DNA from 2 places in the Rhodoglobus sp. G.S.4 genome. Region 1 is predicted to be linked to the other one. Evidence: predicted binding sites of a transcription regulator. Region 1 holds the regulator's gene; the other holds the start of a gene.

Region 1 (7,152 bases):
AAATGGTGGGGCGCGTCGAGGTTCCGCAGGCTGCTTTCATTGCAGCGCTGTCTGGTGAAGTCGAAGCCGGCAAAGAGAAGAAGTAGACGAAGTGGATGCCCGCACCTACCCCAATGCGCCTGTTACGTACGGCGCGGTGGGTGCCACGCGTGGCAGCACTTTTACCGCTCTTCCTCCGAAGGGCTTCCGTCGCGTTGAGCGCACGGCCAGAATTGGTCACGGCGATGAGCGGTGGGCTTTCGCGCACCAACAAATTTTGACGTGGGGTGTTAAGCGCCGCAGTGGTTTCGGTGTGACCGTGTTGCCTCGCGATCCCGCCGGTGAACCGCTCGATCTTTCGCACGACAATGATGCCCACCCCAAAGTTCGCCCCGGTGACACCATCGTGCTCACGGTAGGGCGAGGTCTGTTCGCGGCCCACGAGCCAGTACGCGTCGTTTACGTTGTTGATCAGCCAACGGTCGCTGGTTTTGCTTATGGAACCCTAGAGGGTCATCCCTTGCGTGGTGAAGAGTCATTCATGATTGAGCGCCGCGACGACAATTCGATTTGGATCACTGTTCGTTCGTTCTCACGACCGTCGTCAACCAAATGGATGTTGCTGTCGCCGGCCTTGCGAGTTTTGCAGTACGTAGTGGTTGGCCGCTATTTGCGAGCGCTTGCCGGCCCCGTTACTTCGACTTAGTCCCGCGTGGCAAGCTCGGCGATGATTCCGATCACGTCGTCGATGCCCGACTCTAGGTCGGAAATGACCAGTCGAGCGTTGGTGTTCCGGAGATCGGCAACGGAGAATGCTCCGGTGGCGACGGCGATAAAGGGCAATTGCGCGCTGTCAGCGGCTAGCCCATCATTCGGGGTGTCACCGATGATGACGTGCGGTCCGGCACCGAGCAGGGGTGCGACGAGCGAGGTGAGGTGTGAGCGATTGGGCGATCGATCACCAAAGAATGAGTTCTGCCAGTTGAAGTCGTTGAGGGAGTAGCCGGCGGCCAACAGTTTGAAGCGCGAGTGCTGAGGGCCATTGCCGGTGAGCAGCGCGTTTGTCCAGCCGTGTCGTGAGACTTCGCGCAGCGCCCGTTGACCTCCGGCGACGGCTTCGCGAGTGAAGCCGAGGTCGTGCTGGGCTTGCGTCCGACTGTCGAGTTCGGTGAGCAGATCATCCAACATCGCGGGGGAGTGTCCATTGAGCTGCAGCAGTTCGGCGAGCAGCTGTCCCTCGGTCATGCCGTGCGGGCTAGCGATCCGTCGCTGTGGTGGGGCGCCGGTGACGCGAGTGAAAGCGTCGACGTAGACCGTTGCACCGTCTCGAGAGTTGTGGATGAGGGTGCCGTCGATGTCCCAAAGAATGTGCGTTGTCACGGTGACATTCTCCCATGACCGAGGTGCGACAATTGAGGTTGTGCCTGCATGCAACTGCTGGGGCACGCTCGTGTGATCAGCTGTTTAGGGGACTCGTTCGTGCCAGGTGCTTTGCCCATTGCCGACCCAGCACCCCTTGACGGCGCGCTACCAGAAAGCGCTGCCGCCGGTTCTGAGAACCGTCAGTGGAGTGTCTACATTCACGTTCCGTTCTGTCGGGTTCGCTGCGGTTACTGCGATTTCAATACGTACACGAGCGAAGAATTGCGCGGAGCGAAACGGTCTGACTACGCAACGGAAGCGATCGCTGAAATGGCATTGGCATCCACCGTGTTGTCCCAGGCTGGCGTTGCTCCCAGAAAAGCGTCGACAGTGTTCTTTGGCGGCGGCACTCCAACGCTGTTGCCCGTGACCGACCTCACTCGCATGCTCGCTGCCGCGCGCGATACCTGGGGTTTCGCTTCGGATGTCGAAGTGACCACTGAGGCGAACCCTGATTCTGTTGACCGCGATTACCTGCTGGCGCTCAAAGATGCCGGATTCACGAGGGTGTCGTTTGGAATGCAGTCGGCAGTGCCCCATGTGCTGGCAACGCTGGAGCGCACTCACGACCCCGAGCGTGTGCCTCACGTTGTGGCGTGGGCTCGCGAGGTGGGGCTCGATGTGAGCCTCGATCTGATCTACGGAACTCCGGGCGAGACTTTGCAGGATTGGGAGCGTTCGCTTGATCACGCGATCGCGCAGAATCCTGACCATATTTCGGCCTACGCGCTGATTATCGAAACGGGCACGAAGTTGGCGGCACAGATTCGCCGCGGAGTTGTTGCTGCCGTCGATGATGATCTTCAGGCTGACATGTACGAATTAGCGGAGTACAAGCTCAAGGCTGCCGGGTACGAGTGGTACGAGGTCAGCAACTGGGGCAAGGCAAGCGATGATCCTGAGGTCAGCAACACTAGTCGCCACAATGTGGGCTACTGGTTGGGCAATGACTGGTGGGGTGTTGGCCCTGGCGCGCACAGCCACGTCGGAGGAGTGCGCTGGTGGAATGTGAAACACCCGGCCGCGTATGCGGATCGTATCGCCGCTGGTCACTCTCCGGGGGCAGGTCGAGAGACGCTCGCTGACTCCAGCAAGTATCTGGAACACGTCTTGTTGCGCACCCGGGTGCGCAATGGGCTTCAGATTGACACGCTCGATGCCGAAGGTCGTACCGCGGTCGCTGGGCTGATTGCCGAAGAGCTCGTCGAAGCACGAGCCGCACTGAGCGGAACGATTGAGCTCACACTAAAGGGGCGCCTGCTCGCGGATGCCGTAGTACGACGACTGCTCGCTGACGCCCCTATTTAGAGCGATGGGTCTGAGTTATTTAATGAACTCGAACGTGAGTGGGTAGCTGTAGGCCTGCCCTTTGTTCGCGGCGATTGCAGCGATGATGCTGAAGATGACGATCAGAACGGCGGCCGCGACAATAATAAGGAAGCCGATTCCGACGATGGTGAGAATCCCGCCAAGGAACATCGCGATATACATCGTGATTTGAAAGTTGAGTGCAGTGCGAGCGTGGGCGCGCACGAACGGTCCGCGGTCTTTGAAGACGAGGTAGCCAACGAGCGCTGAAATGAATCCCAAGAAGATTCCACCGATGTGAATCAGTGTTGACCAGAGCTTCTCATCGCTTGGACTCATCGGTTGGATCGGTGCGTACGGAGAGCTGGTGGGAGGTGTGGAATCTGACATGACTCCATTAAACCCTGCATTGGGCAAAAGAATAGCCCCGAGAGCCGAAGCTCCCGGGGCCGAGTCTTTTTCAGCGGGTAACTACCGCGTTACTTGATGAGACGAAGAGCGAAGGGGTAACGGTAGTGATTGCCGTCCTTCGCCTTGGTGAAGCCGACGATCGAGAAGATGATCGCTACAACGACCAGAGCAAACCAGAGCAAGCCCTGGATTGGCGCGAAGAGACCGAAAGTGACTGCGGAGAGGATCGAACCGAGGATCGCGACGGCGATCTGCGCAATGGTCAACGTGATCTGGAAGTTCAGCGCTTCCTTGGCTTCCACATTGGTGAAAGCTCCGCGGTCTTTGAAGACCAGCCAGATGATGAGCGATGGCAGGAAGCTGAGGATTCCGCCCAAGTGAGCGAATGACGCCCACTGATTGTCCTCTGCCGTGGTCAGTTGAGCGGCAGGCTGCGGTGCGGCGGGCTGCGGATTTGCGTCAGTCATGAGTTCGTGCCTTTCAGGTGAACAAGGGAACTTCCCGGGTTTCATCAAAGTGCTCGGTGTGCCACCTGAGCATTTCCCCGAAGGGGTAGCGCTCAAGTACAGAGACACGCTAGCGCTAATGAGTTGCGCGGTGCAACGGTTGTGTCACGGAGTGTCGAGTAAGATTGGCAGTCGAACGGATTGAGTGCCAATCAAGAGAGGTGGGTGGTGGCATGGTTTCCGCCCGCGGACTTGACGTGCTTCGAGTCATCGTGCAGGACTACGTTGCTACGCGCGAGCCTGTCGGATCCAAATCGATAGTCGAGCGTCATTCCTTTGGGGTGTCTGCTGCAACGATTCGCAACGACATGGTTTTGCTCGAAGACGAAGAGCTGATTACCGCTCCTCACACCTCATCTGGCCGGGTGCCAACAGACAAGGGCTATCGCGTATTCGTCGACCAGCTCGCAGATCTCAGGCCGCTCACTAGCGCCCAACGTCAAGCAATTGAGTCGTTCCTGGGGCAAGCAGACGATTTGGACGACGTTCTTGCGCGCACTGTTCGCATGCTGTCTCAGCTAACGAACAGTGTCGCGCTTGTGCAGTATCCGTCTCTTGCTACGGCTCGGGTGCGCCACGTTGAGCTGGTCCCCATTAGTTCTTCGCGAATTATGACGGTGTTCATCACCGACTCCGGGCTCGTCGAGCAGCGGCTCATCGATGTTTCCGAACCTCTCGACGAGGTGTTTCTGGGCGAGATGCGCGCAAAGCTGAATTCGGCGCTCCACGGCCAGTCGCTTCCTCAGGCGGCGGAGCGGCTCGCGAATTTCGCGGATATTTTTCCTGTGGAACGTCAGGCACTCGTCAGCCAGGTGGCATCCAGCTTGATCGAACAGGTATTGGCTAATCGCCATGACAAACTTGTTCTCGCGGGCACAGCAAATCTTGCGCGAACCGAGCAAGACTTCTCGGGAAGTATTTTTCCTGTTCTTGAGGCAATAGAAGAGCAAGTGACGTTGTTACGGCTCTTTGGAGAAATGCAAGTAACAAGTGGGTCCGTTTCCACGCGGATCGGACGCGAGAACGCAGAATTTGGGTTGGAAGAGACTTCGGTCGTCACGGGTGGGTACTCCTCGTCTGGCGGCGGCATTGCACGCCTCGGTGTGCTTGGTCCAACCCGCATGGATTATTCGAACAACATGGCAGCGGTTCGCGCGGTAGCGCGCTACCTGTCGCGACTTTTGGAAGAAAACTGAGCTCGTAAGGAGCAATCGGAACTTTGGCAGATCACTACGAAGCACTGGGCGTTGCCCGCGAGGCCACGCCAGAAGAAATCAAGAAGGCGTACCGCAAACTCGCTCGCGAGTTGCACCCCGACGTCAACCCGAGCGCAGATGCATCAGAGCGGTTCAAGTCCGTCACGCATGCCTATGACGTGCTCAGCGATCCGCAGCAACGTCAGCAGTACGACATGGGTGGAAGCGGCGGATTCGGCGGCGGTGCGAACTTCGGATTCGGCGACATCTTCGAGACCTTCTTTGGTGGCGGTGGTGGCGGACAATCCGTTGGACCACGCTCGCGACGGGAGCGGGGACAAGATGCGCTCTTGCGGGTTGAAGTCAGCCTGAAAGACACCATCTTCGGTGTCTCACGGGACATCGAGGTCAACACAGCTGTGCTCTGTGAAACGTGTGAGGGAAACTGCTCAGCTCCCGGCTCATCTCCAGTGCGCTGCGATATTTGTCAGGGTAGCGGCCAGATCCAGCGCCAAGTGCGCAGCCTTTTGGGCAACGTCATGACGTCGAGTCCCTGCGGCACATGCCGCGGATACGGCAACATCATCGTGAACCCGTGCGCCACGTGTGCCGGCCAAGGTCGCGTGCGCGCACAGCGCACCATTTCGGTTGACATTCCGGCCGGAGTCGAAACCGGTTTGCGGTTGCAAATGCCCGGTCAGGGTGAAGTCGGCCCGGCAGGCGGCCCGAATGGAGACCTCTTCTTGGAGATGAAAGTCCGTCATCACGACGTCTTCAGTCGCTCAGATGACGATCTTCTCGCAACCGTCGAGGTGCAGATGCTCGACGCGATCTTGGGAACCACCGTCACGCTCGATGGTCTCGATGACAAAGTCGAAGTTCACATCAAGCCTGGCACTCAGAGCGGTGAAGTTCTCACGGTCAAGGAACGAGGAATCACGAGCCTTCGCGGAGGCGGTCGAGGTGACTTGCGCTTGGGCATCCAAGTGGTCACACCTACCAAGTTGAGTGGTGCCGAGCAGACCTTGATCAAACAACTTGCTGCCATTCGCAAGAGCAAAGAACCGCATTTTGCTGAATTCCAGCAGGGCCTGTTCGCGAAGCTTCGCGATCGGTTCCTGTAGGCGACGACCGTGGCGCACCTGTACATTGATGAAGAGCTCGACGACGCGCAGGTCGGCGATACGGTTTCGCTGACGAAAGCGGAAGCCCGCCATGCGGTGACAGTCTCACGCCTCAAGGTTGGCGAGACGATTGCGATTAGCAATGGTGCTGGGCTCACAGTTTCGGGGCCCATCACGACTGCCGAACACACAGAACTCAGCATCGAAGTAGCCGAGACGCACCGCACGCCACGCAGCACCCCTGCGGTGTTTCTCGCTCAAGCATTGGCCAAAGCCGACCGTGATGAGCTTGCGGTTCAAGTAGCGACCGAACTCGGCATTGACGGTGTGATTCCGTGGACGGCAGCACGAAGTATTTCGCGCTGGCAAGGCGCAAAGGTCGCGAAAGGACGCGATCGGTGGGCGGCAATTGTGCGTGAAGCGAGCAAACAGTCGTTACGCACGTGGTTACCTGACGTGCTCGATCTGGTCACAACGAAACAACTGGCTGATTTTGCGTCAAGCACGCGGATGCTCGTCCTCGAGCCAACCGCGACCGAAACTCTCGCTGACCTCGTCGTGGACGATCGCGACATCGTGCTTGTCGTTGGGCCAGAGGGCGGGGTCGCTGACCACGAGTTGGAGCTTCTCACCGCGGCCGGAGCATCCACTGTTCGACTGGGCAGTGAAGTCTTGCGCACGTCCACCGCTGGCCCTGCTGCCCTCGCTGTGCTGAACGTCAAACTTGGCCGCTGGGCCTAGAGGTTTAGGCTAGAGGTATGTCTGATTCACCTTCGATCTTTACGAAGATCATCGCTCGCGAGATTCCCGCGGATATTGTCTTCGAGTCAGATTCCGTGATTGCGTTTCGCGACATCGCCCCGCAAGCACCCGTTCATTTGCTCGTTGTTCCCAAAACCGAGCAATTCGCTAACGTCTCCCAGTTGGCGGCCGGCGACCCGGCCTTGCTCGCCGAGTTAGTCGCAGTAGCCAAGCAACTCGCAGACGAGCACACCGATAGCGAGTACCGATTGATTTTCAATACCGGCGAAAGTGCCGGTCAAACAGTGTTCCACGTTCACGCTCACGTGCTCGGTGGACACCTCGAGGAAGGCACCCTTGGTCATTAGTGACTCTGAGTCCGCACGTACCGAAACGACGCCTCCGGAGGACCGCGAGAGCGTGGCAATCGAAGTAGACGGCGTTGCTATGGTGCAGTTGCTTGGT
Region 2 (7,152 bases), 670 kb from region 1:
TTTCGAATGTGTTCAGGAATCAAATGTGGCACTGCGGTGTCGCCACACAGTCAAGCTATGCCCACTCGGGACGTCTGCACAATACGTCTGTACTACAGCCTTGTAACACTCTTAAGAATCGTTACCATACGTAGACTCTTCAGAAACGCAGATGTTACTCAGTTAATCCGGGTGTACACGTTGTCGCTACCGTACTGGTAAATACCAATGATCGCGTCCTGAGGATCGCCATTGTCACTGAGGGTTATCGGGCCCGAAACACCGTCGTAATCTACGGTTCCGCCATCGAGGATAATCTTTGCAGCATCCGCAAAATTGGTCACGACCTCACCGTCACCAACACCACCCGAGACTCCTTGCATTTTGCTCGAGATAGCTTTTCCGCTTGTCTTTTGCGCCGCCAAAGCGGCGAGGCTCGCCAAGATCACCGCGTCATAGCTCTCCGCGGCGTAGCTGAAGTCTTTCAAGCTCGGGTTGATCTCCAGGAGCCTGTCAGTGAAATCAGAAATCGTCGAAATTTCTAAGCCCGGATGCGTGACGATCGACCCTGTCAGGCTTCCTGCAGCAAATCCCGAGCCGCGCTCCCCCAACGACAGTCCGCTAAAGAAGAGTTGATCGCCCGAGTAGCCGGCCGCGATGAACGCCTTGGCAATCTTCTCGGCCTGAGTGGTTCCCAGAATTGCTACGGCATCCGGCTTTGCGGCAATGGCATCAGCGATTTGATCGTCGAGGCCCGTTGCCTTGTCGTCGATAGTCTCTTCGACAATGACTTCGCCACCACCGCGCTGGAAGGTTTCACCGACTGCGCGAGGCAGCAGAGGTCCGCACAACGCATCTTCGGAGAGAATCGCGATCGAGCCGTCAACGCGGTCAGCCATTTCGGCGCCGAGAGCAGAACCTTCGAGCGCGCACGATGGCGATGTTCGCCAGTACAACATGCTGTCGTCATAATTCGAGAAATCAGGAGAATCGTTCGCTGGCGAAATCTCGACGACGCCCGCGCCAGTGATCTTGTCGATCACCTTTTTGGAGACTCCATTCGACAGGCCACCAATAATCACGGTTGCTCTTACCGCAAGCAACTCAGTGGCAGCATCTTCTGCAGTCGTGCCTGTTGAGTCGCCTGAGTCCTGCGTCTCGACGGTTACCGTGAGGTTGGCGTTGGCATCATTGACGTCCTGGGCCGCCAACGCAATCGCAGCCGAAACGGCGGGGGCAAACTTTTTGAGTGACCCGGTCTCGGGAACGAGAGCACCAATGGTGAGGGTCAAATCTTTGGGCGCGATGGGCTCCGGTGGGGCTTCTTCAGCCGAGCATCCGCTGAGAACAAGAACTGCGGCGAGAACGCCAGCAACTGCTGTGAACCCGCGACGGGTCCGCAGCGATACGCGTGATCCACGGTCTATGGATGTCATCACAGTCGCTCCTATCTACCGCTCGAAACAGAAAGCAGCATTGTTACGGTAGTGGGCAAATCGCGAAACACGAACTCAGCAAAGCCAATTCGCGGCCAAAAAGTGCCCCCAATCCGGGCGGCACTCGTTCTATCCGACGATCGATCCCGCCGTGAACACGAACTTATTTTCGCCGTTGTAGGTGTATTTTCCCCAGTATCCGGGCTCAATGTTTCCGTCTGGCGTGAAGTTGACCGTTCCCGAGACACCGTCATAGTCGATGTCATTTGTTGTTTTCAGGACCTGTAAACACTCAGCGAAACTCAGGCACTTCACTCCGCCCTTTGAGACGTCATAGAGGGAACCAGCAACCTGCTCCCCCGCGTCATCCTGGGCAACGATCGCCGCGAGAGCAGCCAACATAGTGGCGTCATAGGACTCCATTGCATAGCGGTAGCTCGTGAGTTTCGAATTGGTTGCCTTAAGCGTCGCGATGAACGTCTTCGATGGCTGCGCACCCTCGATGACCCCCCGCACCCCTTTCAGCGTGCCGTTCGTGAACGATTGCGAATAGTCACCAGTGTTCAGTGACGTAAGCCAGAGCTTCGAACCCTTATACCCAGCGGCCACAAGTTTTGCGATAGCGGCCTTGGTTGCCTTGACGGCGTCATACGTCGACCCGACAACAACAAAATCGGGCTTCGCTTTCTTAAGGTTGGCAACGATCGAATCAAAGTTGGTGGTTGAGCTGGTGAAAACTTCGTCGGCTACGAGTTCATTGCCGTACTCGGCGAGGGCAGTGACGAACGTGTCATGAAGCGCAATACCCTCGTCATCCGCGACATAAACAAATGCGATGCGCTGAGTTGTTTCCCCGCCGGCAAGGGCTTCTGCGAGCGCATAACCCTGCTGGTCGTAGGCCGGTATCGTGCGGAAGAAGTAGCCATCGTCGAAAACATCGCCCAGGCTCGAGAAGGTGGCAGCGGGAGAAATCACCGGAATCTTAGCTTCGATTGCGAGAGGGATAGCCCTTTGCGCGAGAGCCGACGACGACGGCCCGATGACCACATCAACCTTCTTAGACACCAGTGTCTTAAACGATGACTCGAGCTTTGTGGTCTTTGCCTCACCCGAGTCTGCACTCACAATCTCAACGGGGGCACCGTTTACTCCGCCAGCCGCGTTGATCTCCTTGACTGCAGCAGCCACCCCCGCCGCTTGCGCAGCAGCGAGAAAGGAGAATGTTCCACTCGTCGGAAAGATGGTACCCACTCGCAGCACGCCATCACCCGCAGGAGTTACAACCGGGGTCGGAGTAGGTGACACTGCTGCCGAAACCACCGGAGTGGGCGTCGGTGCAGGTGAACTGCACGCTGCAAGAGCGACGGCAACGGTTGCCGCAACGATTAGACGTCGAATTGCACGAAACCTCGTCATTGACTTACCTCTCTCGGCACCGCGACCTTCGGGCGATCACGCACCTTCACAGGAATACTACGGTGCGCCAGGAGCTTCGGCTGGCGAACCAAGCCGAGTACGTGACGAGTGACGGAAGAGATCGAAGGTGAGGATAGCCAACGCCACCCACACAATGGCGAATCCCAACCAGCGTTCCGGCGGCATAGCCTCGTGGAAGATGAAGACGCCAACCACAAGCTGCAGTATTGGCGCCAAGTACTGGGCGAGGCCCATGTAGGTGAGCGGCAGACGGCGGGCGGCGGCAGCAAAAAGGATCAACGGGATCGCGGTGATGGCGCCAAGACACAGCGTCAAAACCGTGTGGCTAGTGCTAACGGAGCCAAGCGAAAGAGTGCCGTTGGCGTCCAATACAAACAGAACTATTATGGCGATTGGCGTCAAGAATGCTGTTTCGACTGCTAGCCCACCCAGCGCATCCGCCTTCGGTCCAACGCTCTTCTTTACGAGTCCATAGATACCGAAGCTGAAGGCCAGAGCCAAAGCGATCCAGGGGAATTTTCCGTAACCGATCGCCAGCACAAGAACAGCGAGCGCACTGATGCCAATCGCGACCCACTGTAGAGGGCGGAGTCGTTCTCGAAGAATGATGACGCCAAGCAATACGGTCACGATGGGGTTCGTGAAGTAGCCAAGCGATGCTTCAACGATGTGGCCGTTGAGGCTTGCATAAACGTAGACAAGCCAGTTCACGACAACGAAAGCGCCGCCCAAACCCAGAGTCCAGAAAGTTCGACGATCGCGCACAATCACCATCACCCGCGCATAGCCACGCGTGACGAGCAAAAGTGCAGCACAGAAAACGAGTGAGAGAACAATCCGCCAGGCCACAATCTCGATGGCGCCTGAGTCCTTGAGGAAGAAAAACGCGATGGGCATCGCGCCCCACAGTATGTAGGCGGATACCGCAAAACCGAGGCCGCTCGGTGATACGCGGTCAGTAGCGTGAGAAGTCGGGGGCACCGTTAAATTCTAGGGCTGCGCCGGCTGCACCACTGACATCCGCCCAACACAAAAGCCCAAGGCAATTGCCTTGGGCTTGAGTGATGCCGAACAGCGAAGTTCGGCGATGATTTGCGCTTCGCCTTAGCGAACGACCACAGCAAGAACGTCGCGAGCCGACAGCACGAGCAGGTCGTCTCCGCCGTACTTCACTTCGGTCCCGCCGTACTTGGAGTAAATAACCTTGTCGCCTACGGCGATGTCAAGCGGCACGCGGTTTCCGTTGTCGTCGATACGACCGGGACCTACGGCGACTACTTCACCCTCTTGGGGCTTCTCTTTCGCAGTGTCAGGAATGACGAGCCCAGACGCGGTGGTCTGTTCTGCATCGACCTGCTTGATAACAATGCGATCTTCGAGCGGCTTAATGGACACCGACACGTGTGACCTCTTTCTCAAGTTCTTGGGTTGGCACACTCCCTGTGGGAGTGCCAGATCAACTATACGGCTTGGTTGGCACTCGATCAACGTGAGTGCCAATACAGATGCGGATACGGTTAGAGAATGAATCAGAGCGAATTGCGCGAGCTACTTTCAGCCGAAGGCCTCCGCCTGCTCGACTCACTTCCCGCTTGGCAATCGAGCGACGAAATTGTACGCACTGTCGGCGAACTGCGAAAAGCTGGCCACAGCGCCGGCCTCGTCGCCGCCGTGCTCAGCCAGTCCAAATTGCGGGCAAAAGCGGCGAACAAGTTCGGCCCATTTGCCGAACGGATGCTCTTTACCGAAGCCGGCCTCGAACAAGCAACTCGACTTCCTGTTGCGGCGCTCCACGCCGGCCGCTTCAGTAACGCCAATGTGAAGTGGGTCGCCGATCTCGGCTGCGGAATCGGCGCAGACGCCCTCGCGCTCGCAGGCCTCGGCCTCACCGTCACGGCTGTCGAGTTGGACGAAACCACCGCAGCGCTCGCGAGCTTCAATCTAGCTCCCTGGAGCAACGCTCACGTCGTTCACGGCGATGCAGAATCGGCAGATCTCTCAGGGATCGACGGCATCTACCTCGACCCAGCGCGGCGGGATGCTCGCGTTCGCCTGACCAATCCGGCGGACTGGACACCATCACTCGATTTCGCTTTCAGTCTTGCCGAGCGCTATCCCACCGGAATCAAGCTCGGCCCCGGCATCGATCGCGATCTCATTCCCGAAAATGCTGAAGCCCAGTGGATCTCAGTCGGCCGTGAAGTCGTAGAGCTCGGGCTGTGGTTCGGTGCAGTCGCTCGCGACGGCATCCGTCGCTCCGCACTGGTCATCGGTGAACACGGCACCGCCGAAATGACGGCAGCCTCCGACAGCGCAGATGAAGCCACGGGAGAATTAGGGCAGTTTCTTTATGAACCAGATGGGGCAGTCATCCGGGCGAGGCTTATCGGAGATCTCACCAGACAGCTGAACGGACGGATGCTCGACACGTCGATTGCGTACTTCAGTGCAGACGCAGCAGTGGCCTCGCCATTCGCAACCTGTTTCGAGATTGTCGCTGACTTCGCACTCGATAAGCGCTCACTCAAGAAGGAACTCGCTTCCCGCAAGATTGGCACTCTAGAAATCAAAAAGCGCGGGGTCGATATCGACCCCGCGACTTTCCGAACATCGCTCTCACTGAAGGGTGAGCACAGTGCAACGCTGATTCTTACGCGCGTGGCAGGCAAGCGTCGGGCGCTACTAGCTCGCCGCGTTGTTTCGCCTGCGTAGCGGGCTGGTGGCTGCTAGAAATCGCGGCGGAAGCTGGGACCCATCTGGCTGATGCCTGCAGTAAATAGCAGGAATGCGCCAATAATAATGATTCCGGTGATCAAGCCGATCGCGACGCTAATGTATCCGGTGATCAAGCCCGTGAGCCAGAAAGGACGCGACTGAGGTTGCTTCTTCTGCGCCATGTGGCCCATGACTACCGCTGCAACGCCCGGCAAGAAACCAAAAGCGACGAACGACAGCAGGATGCCCGAGATTCCGGTAACCATCGAGGCGATGGAGAGCCCCTGTGGGGGACCGGCCGGAACCGGGGTGAATGGTGCCTGACCCGGAGTAGCTGCACTCTCGTAGCCGGGGATCGGGGTACCGCTTGGCGCGGAGTACGGATCGTTCGACGTCGCGGGAGTGTCGTTGGGCGTGACGGGAGGCACCGGCGGGGTCGAGGGAGCTGACGTCGCCGATGCCGGAGTGGCCGCAGCAGCACTTGTCGCCGACACTGCGGACTTTGCCGGTGCCGGTGCCGCTGCTGACTTCGGTGCTGCGCTGGTGGGGGCGACTGGCGCTGGAACGGCAGCCTTCTCCGTTGCGGGTTTCGCAGCATCCATCTTCGCTGTGGGGGTGGCCTTTGGCGCAGTGCCCTTAGCCGCGGCAGTCTTGGTGGTGGAAGTCTTAGCCGCGGCAGTCTTGGTGGGGGAAGCCTTGGCAGGGGAAGTCTTGGTGGTGGAAGCCTTGGCAACTGAAGCCTTGGCAACTGAAGTCTTAGTGGGGGAAGCCTTCGCTGCAGGTGTGGACTTCGCTGCGGCCGGCGAGGCGGTCGTCTTCTTCGTTGCCGCAGGCTTCTTGGCTGACGGAGTCGCCTTTGCCTTGGGCGCGCTTGATGCCGCAGGAATAGCGGGAGTGGGGATCGACGGCGTCGAGCCGTCTGAGTTGTTAGTAGCCATTCGGCCACTTTAGCAAGCGAACATCAACATTTTCCCGTTAACAATTCGCGTTAACGCCGAAGGGCCCGCACACCTGTGCAGGCCCTTCGAACAGGAAAAATCTAGTACGAGGTTACGGCTCCGCCGAGTGCCAACGATCCGATGATGATCGCGCCAAAAATAATGGCTCCCAGTAGACCGAGGTAGCCCAGGACAAGTCCGATGATGGCGAGCACGTTGCCCTGTTCGCCAGTCTTTTTGATCTGGCTTAGTGCGATGTGACCAGTGATGATGCCGATGAGGCTAAGCCACAGAATCGAGGTCACGAGGGACACGATGGAGAGTACGTTCCACTTGGCAACCGGCGCGCCTGTTGGCGTCGAGGCGTAAGGCGTGGGTTCTGACATGACGGAATGCTCCTTAGTAGATGAAACCGAAAGCGGCGCGACCATATTGTCAGCCTGAAAGAACGCTGTCAATGTGTCTGGGTTCGAGCCTAGCGCGAAACTACGCCTGAATTTGGGTGACAGGAAGAGTCGAGTCCGCACTGAAGCTCAGCGTCGACGGTTGTTTACCTGCCATTACCAATTGGGCACCTAACGCTGCGATCATCGCGCCGTTGTCGGTGCACAACGACAGCGGCGGAATCCTGAGTTGGATGTTGGCAG

Evidence for each region. The regulator HrcA, encoded in region 1, represses chaperone genes, less so after heat shock. The targets are predictions, from matches to a motif close to TTNGCACTCGNNNNNNNCGAGTGCNAA.
Region 2: groES (co-chaperone GroES) is a predicted target of HrcA. The motif match lies at 4,326-4,352, and genes of this name have one in related genera.

The regions. Positions count from the first base shown of each region.
Region 1 covers NZ_CM152748.1:1,668,470-1,675,621, reverse strand. The annotation lists gene lepA (translation elongation factor 4) at 1-86, shown strand, start outside; gene AC061P_RS08105 (DUF1990 family protein) at 92-685, shown strand; gene AC061P_RS08100 (HAD family hydrolase) at 682-1,359, opposite strand; gene hemW (radical SAM family heme chaperone HemW) at 1,459-2,709, shown strand; gene AC061P_RS08090 (DUF4870 domain-containing protein) at 2,725-3,099, opposite strand; gene AC061P_RS08085 (DUF4870 domain-containing protein) at 3,189-3,587, opposite strand; gene hrcA (heat-inducible transcriptional repressor HrcA) at 3,800-4,822, shown strand; gene dnaJ (molecular chaperone DnaJ) at 4,846-5,946, shown strand; gene AC061P_RS08070 (16S rRNA (uracil(1498)-N(3))-methyltransferase) at 5,956-6,687, shown strand; gene AC061P_RS08065 (histidine triad nucleotide-binding protein) at 6,705-7,055, shown strand; gene AC061P_RS08060 (PhoH family protein) at 7,051-7,152, shown strand, end outside.
Region 2 covers NZ_CM152748.1:2,337,407-2,344,558, forward strand. The annotation lists gene AC061P_RS11505 (ABC transporter substrate-binding protein) at 159-1,415, opposite strand; gene AC061P_RS11510 (ABC transporter substrate-binding protein) at 1,545-2,831, opposite strand; gene rarD (EamA family transporter RarD) at 2,889-3,833, opposite strand; gene groES (co-chaperone GroES) at 3,957-4,253, opposite strand; gene AC061P_RS11525 (class I SAM-dependent methyltransferase) at 4,377-5,564, shown strand; gene AC061P_RS11530 (DUF4190 domain-containing protein) at 5,579-6,505, opposite strand; gene AC061P_RS11535 (DUF4190 domain-containing protein) at 6,607-6,891, opposite strand; gene tsaD (tRNA (adenosine(37)-N6)-threonylcarbamoyltransferase complex transferase subunit TsaD) at 6,992-7,152, opposite strand, start outside.